Regions from separate parts of the Paenibacillus sp. F411 genome, predicted to be linked through region 1. Evidence: riboswitches for the same ligand, from Rfam matches in the RefSeq annotation. Region 1 holds a riboswitch; the other holds the start of a gene.
What was found. Region 1 has a riboswitch for cobalamin ahead of JJQ72_RS05575 (ABC transporter substrate-binding protein). Riboswitches for the same ligand answer to the same signal wherever they lie in the genome.
Positions count from the first base shown of each region.

Region 2: linked by a shared signal. The riboswitch ahead of metE (5-methyltetrahydropteroyltriglutamate--homocysteine S-methyltransferase) and the one ahead of JJQ72_RS05575 (ABC transporter substrate-binding protein) in region 1 are both predicted to bind cobalamin.

Region 1 is NZ_JAGFIP010000004.1:14,687-17,895, reverse strand. It holds gene JJQ72_RS05580 (FecCD family ABC transporter permease) at 1-411, opposite strand, end outside; gene JJQ72_RS05575 (ABC transporter substrate-binding protein) at 408-1,430, opposite strand; cobalamin riboswitch at 1,680-1,886, opposite strand; gene JJQ72_RS05570 (lamin tail domain-containing protein) at 1,962-2,690, opposite strand; gene lplA (lipoate--protein ligase) at 2,896-3,209, shown strand, end outside.
Region 2 is NZ_JAGFIP010000007.1:102,233-105,441, forward strand. It holds gene JJQ72_RS09565 (ABC transporter ATP-binding protein) at 1-90, shown strand, start outside; gene JJQ72_RS09570 (hypothetical protein) at 98-358, opposite strand; gene JJQ72_RS09575 (NAD(P)/FAD-dependent oxidoreductase) at 612-1,520, shown strand; cobalamin riboswitch at 1,661-1,864, shown strand; gene metE (5-methyltetrahydropteroyltriglutamate--homocysteine S-methyltransferase) at 2,015-3,209, shown strand, end outside.

The DNA.
Region 1 (3,209 bases):
AGTGACAAATGCAACGAGCGGCAGTGTCCATGCCCCCGCAAAGGAATACTGCATACCGTAAAAAATAAGCAGCGCTGCGCCCAGTGACGAGCCGGAGGCCACGCCCAGTGTAAACGGGTCCGCAAGCGGATTACGCAGCACTCCTTGAAAGGCCGCCCCTGCCGTTGCCAGGGATGCACCCACCAGCATGCCGAGCAGTATACGGGGTAGACGCACCTTCATAATAATTTGTTCCGCCGAGGACTCCCAGGCTGTCGGAAACCGCTCTGCCAGACCGGGAACCCGCTGAAGCAGCATGGCTCCGATCTGCCCGGCAGGCAGATGAACGGAGCCGATACCCAGGCTGACCACAAGGGTCAGCACCAGAAGCAGCAGTCCCGCTATCGTATAGCCTGCCAGCTTGGAATTCACGGAGTCATCAAATCCGGATAGATCGCCTTAGCTACTTCAATCAGGCCCTGCGTAACACGAGGTCCCGGGCGGCTAATCAGATTGTCGTCCAGCTTGAACAGCTGTCCGTCCTGAATGGCCTGGATTTGATCCCAGCCGCTGCGAGATTGAATGAGCTGATCTAAAGACTGGTTGTTCTCATCCATGACATTTGCGGAATATAGAATGACATCAGGATTCGCAGCAATAATGTTCTCTTCACTTACCTCAAACCAGCCTTCTGCCTCGCCCGCCGCATTGATGGCATTGCTCAGCTTCAGCATTTCATCCAGGTAAGTTCCGCTGCCTACTGTCCAGCCCGGTGAAAATTCAACATACACGGTCTTCTTGTCTTCTTCCTTCACGTCTTTTACCGCGTTCTTCACCATGTCCAGCTCCTGCTGCATCTGATCGGTAATTTCCTTGGCTTGGGCCTTACGGTCTGTAATCTCTCCGACCAGCGCGATATTGTCCATCACTTCAGCAATGGTCTTGGGATCATTGACGAACAGCTTGACATCCAGATCACGAAGCTTGTTGATATTATCCTCATTCATGGCAGCCGTGAACACTACATCTGCTCCAGATGCCACAATCGCCTCTACATCCATCTCATATCCGCCCATCTTGGGCTTGGACTTCGCCGCCTCCGGGTAATCGTCCACCTCGGACACACCAACGATCTGCTCATCAAGGCCGAGCGCAAACAGCTTCTCGGTTTCAGACGGAGACAAGGAAACTACCTTCGCCGGTGCCGCTTCGAATGTCATTTCGGTCCCGGTCGCATCCTTCACCGTTAACGGATAGACGGTCTTGTCGGCTTCGCTGTCTTTGCCCTCTTCCTTCTGGGTCTCATCGTTATTGGCTTCACTTCCCTGTGACTGCTCTTGCTGCGCCGGCTGTGTCTCGTTCTCTTCGGCCGGGCTTGTGCACGCCGCCAGCATCATAGCCAGCATCATCGTCATCAAGAGCGTGGATCCGAACTTTAACATCTTGTTCATTGGTTTCTCTCCCCTTATTTGTATAATTTCGAGATATACAGCTTGCTCCACTTTAACATCATTCATCTGGCGTTTCGGATTTGGACCGCAAAAAACCCCTGACTCCTCGTTAAAGAATCAGGGGTTACGTTATTGGATCGGTACACCGGCATAAAGCCGGGCGAAACACCTCCTGCTGTTACTTCACAGCCAGGATCTGTTCCACTGCATGCACGGCAGCTCCAAACGTAATCCTCTCCTCGAAGGACCGTCAGATCATCACGCAAGGCAGGTCTCCTGACTTGCAGGTGGTGCTTCTCCCCCGCCTTCCCGAGCCTAGTGCTACAGCCAGTGGCATCGTGGGGGAGTCTCCTGCTTTACAGTGGCGGGACCGTGCCGGAATTCCACCGGCTTCCCTTTTCACCCGAGGCTAACGATTTAAAGGTTAAGCCCGGGACCTCGCATGTATGTGTATGGATTATCTGGTTTGATATACAAGCTTGTTCTCTGTTGTGAATTATAGGACATCTGGACAAGCCTTACAACCATTATCTACTCGGGGGCACTGCCTGGAAAGAGTTGCTGCTCCGGCAGCAGCGCTCCCGGAGAGGGCGCAGAACGCTGTTCCAGAAGCAGCATGCGGTTCCCCTTATGCGGGGGCTTGACATGGATGCTTCCTCCTCTCTGCACATCCCCTGCCCCATAAAACACCTCACTAACCACCGTGCTGTCTCCCCGGGCAGTCAGGACCAGCCCGCGATCTGCATGATGAAGGCCATCCTGCCCCTCCAGCTGAAATACAGGCACCTGTGCCTCCAGCTGATGATAAGCCCTGAAATCTGATTTCGTCAGCCTTGAAGCTGCTCCCGTAATGCCGGAGCTAGAACGCTTCACCCACAGCACGGCTGTACTTTGCGCCGGAAGGATCACCTTGGCGTCGAAGTCTTCGCCGCTTCTAACAGACAGCTCTGTTGAGTATGCCCCGAACACATAATAAAGAGCATACCGCTCATTGAAATCAACCGCTTCCTCCGACATGTTCACAATCTCCACGAATTCAAATAAATCAGCCCCGCCCGCGCCTTCAATCACACCATGGTGAGAGCGGTCATCGGGATATACCTCCGTAATATATACCGGCATGGCTGTAACAGAGCTTGCGGTAAGCTCCCGCGGAAGGTGGGGCTCCGCTTCCGCTGCCCGCAAAGCACCCTGAAACAGGAGGAGGCCCAATACACTGAGAAGTCCAAGTGTGCGCGCTCCTATTTTTCTGTCCAGCAAATACGTCGCCTCCTGTCATCCTTTCGTTTCTACCAGTTAACAGGACGAACATGAGGTGTGTGTTAATTCTGATGGCGATCTGTATGAAGCTTTTGACAGGAAAGGCATGGCGTTCTGGATCCCTCTCTCGTATGGCTTTGCCCTTGAAGCGGGTCTTCGTTTACAATAGAACCTGGACAAGACTGAATAAGCGGAGGCGTAACCTATGCTGTTTATTGATAATCAAGGAATCCATGATCCCGCCATCAATCTGGCGATTGAGGAATATGCGCTGAAGCATCTTCCTATGGACGACAGCTATCTTCTGTTTTACATCAACCAGCCATCTATCATTATCGGCAAGCATCAGAATACGATTGAAGAGATTAACCAGGAATACATCCGCGATCACCGGATTCAGGTCGTACGGCGTCTGTCCGGCGGCGGAGCAGTCTACCATGATCTGGGCAATCTGAACTTCAGCTTTATTACGAGGGATGACGGACAATCTTTCCACAACTTTTTGAAGTTCACACAGCC
Region 2 (3,209 bases), on a different contig from region 1:
GGATTAACGGTAGAGCAGCTCCTCGGCGAATTCGAGAATATTAGCGGCCACAAGCTCGCTGATGACCGCATCATGCTGGGAACCCAATAAGCACGCTCTAATCGTGGCCGGACTGGATCGTTTGGTCGGCACCTGGGAAGTCCCGAGGATCGTTTTCGTGCAGCTCCCGGTTCTCATAATCAAAACGGTTCGGCGGCCGCTGCTCCTCACGCCAAGGCGTACTTTTACCCATGGAAGCCTCAAGTGAAGATCCATAAGGACCATCTGGAAACTCTTCAGCCACCGTATCATTGCGCTGGGATTCCACAGTAGAAAGATCGACATCGTAATGGGAGGATGTGTCTGGAATCTTTTTCATCATGTACCTCCTGTATTAAGCAGAGTTGTAGAAAGTATAGCCGGTATCCGGCATATTATTCAGAGGCTCTGCAGCAATCTGCTATGAGCTATTGAAACCGCTCCTTGTCTTTGAGGGTCCCAAACGACACTGCCCTCATATTGACAGGGGCGGTTTTTGGCGCTTTACCGACGATCTATGGTGTCCGGAGTAAAACATCTTCTTTTGGTTTAATGTATTAGGTAAAAAGTAGCGAAGGAGATGGAGATCAGAGATGAAGGACTGCATCATTGTTGGTGGCGGAATCGCAGGCCTCCAGGCTGCAATTCAGTTAGGGAGATATGTGGATTATGACGTTTTGGTCATTGATCAGGGACAGGGCCGTTCGACGCTCTGTAAGAAATATAACAATATATTGGGCTGGACTGAGGGGATTTCCGGTGAAGAGCTGCGCCGGCGGGGACGTCAGCAGGCGAAATCCTTCGGGGTAGCGTTCGCGGAGGACTCTATTGAATCCGCTCAATCTACGTCAGACGGCTTTATCTTGAAGGGAGCGCAGGGTTCACGGTATGAAGCCAGAACGCTGCTGCTAGCGACCGGCTTGAGTGACCGTATTCCGGAAATCGAGGGCCTGTATCCAACGCTGGGAGAGAGTGTCTATGTGTGTCCAGACTGTGATGGCTACGAGATTCAGGACCGGAGAACGGTTGTGCTGGGCTCCGGCTCATCCGGGGCGGGCATGACACTCTTGCTGCGGGAGCGGACGAAGGACCTGATCTATATCAATCACGAGCAGACTCCGGTAGATCAGGAATTGCTCTCGTCCATGGAAGCTTACGGCATACAATATATGGAGCAGCCTGCTGCAAAAATCCTGCAGGAGCAGGGGAGCCTGAAGGGGGTTCAGCTCCAATCGGGAGAAATGATAGAGGCCGAGCGCGGCTTCGTCTCTTTTGGCGGCAATCAGGTGCATTCCGGACTTGCGAAGCAGCTCGGGGCAGAGCTGGCGCATAACCGCCATGTCATCACAGACCCCCGCACCAAAATGACGACAGCTGAGCATGTATGGGCTGCCGGGGATCTCGCCGTACATTCCGAGCTGGCTACAGCTGCGATGGGAGACGGGGTTATCTCTGCCATATGGATTCACAAAGCGCTGAAGAAGCTCAAAGCCTCTTCGTAAAAGGTACGTTTTCAAGAAAAAAGCCTATAAAACTATTAAATCCGATAAATAACATCGGAAAAGTAAAAAATAGATTGCCATTTTCTTGGATGTGTATTATGATGTTCTAAATTGTAGCCCGCTATAATTGAACTCTACAACTTTATATGAGAGAAACAGGTGCGAAAGAGAGTACTCTTTTGCTTAAAAGGGAAGACCGGTGTAAATCCGGCGCGGTCCCGCCACTGTAACGGAGAAGCAGCCTGGCCATTAAAGTCACTGATCGGCATCCTTGTCGATTGGGAAGACGGCCAGATTGCGATGATCCCGAGAGCCAGGAGACCTGCCTGTTTCGAAAACACTGCAATACCTACGGGAGATAGGGAGGTGTAAGAAGCACGCAGCTTTCATTTCAGGCGGGCATCTTTACCTATGTCTTTAGGTGAGGATGCCCTTTTCTTGTTTTTTTTTACACAAAGCAGTTACATTGGGTTAATATTTGGGGAGGGGAAACTATGACAAACGTACAAAGTGCAAGCTTGGGGTATCCAAGAATCGGAGAGAACCGAGAGTGGAAGAAAGCATTGGAGGCATTCTGGGCCGGAAAGCTGGAGGAGCAGGAGTTTCTGCAAACGATGAAGTCTATTCGCCTGAAGCATCTGAAACTGCAGCAGGAGAAAGGGATTGACTGGATTCCGGTCAATGATTTCTCCATGTACGATCATGTGCTGGATGTGTCGTTTATGTTCGGACTCATTCCACAGCGCTTTGACAGCCTGGGCGATAAGCCGTCCCTGAAGCATTACTTCGCGATGGCTCGGGGCAGCGATAATGCCACAGCCTGTGAAATGACGAAGTGGTTTAATACCAATTATCACTATATTGTGCCGGAACTCGGAGAGAAGCAGCCGGTGCTGGTTCACAACCGTCCGCTGGAGGCGTATCTGGAAGCGAAGCAGGAGCTTGGCATTGAAGGCAGACCGGTGCTTCTCGGGCCTTATACTTTTGTCCAGCTGTCCAAGGGGTATCAGCCGGAGCAGCGTCAGCAGGTTCTGGATGGGATTCTTCCACTGTACGCTCAAGTGCTCGCAGAGCTGCAGGCTGCCGGCGTGCAATGGGTTCAGCTGGATGAGCCGGCCCTGGTGACGACGCTGCCGGAAGAGGATCTGGCCAGCTTGAACCGAATTTATAGCGAGCTGCGCTCGGCTGCTCCACAGCTGAAGCTGATGCTGCAAACGTATTTTGATGCGTTGGAGTATTATCCTGCGGTGACTCAGCTTCCAGTTGACGGCATCGGCCTGGATTTTGTTTATGGCAAAGCAGACAATATCCGCGCGCTGGAGCAGCATGGCTTTCCGCAAGACAAGGTGCTGGGAGCGGGGATCATTGACGGACGGGGTATCTGGAGAGCGGATCTCAATAGCGAGCTGAATCTTCTGGAGACCATTGCCAAGCAGGTGGCTCTGGACCGTGTCTTGATTCAGCCGTCGAGCAGCCTGCTCCACGTGCCAGTGAGCACAAAAGGGGAAAGCAAGCTGGAGCCTGTTCTTCTGGACGCCCTTGCGTTCGCAGAGGAGAAGCTGGACGAAATTAGGATTCTAAAGCAGGCGTTGCAGCAAGGAAGAGAAGCCCTGCAGCAAGAGATTGATATCGCTGAAGCGGCCGTGAAGACCTTGAATCAATCACTGCATCGCCAGAAGACCCATGTGC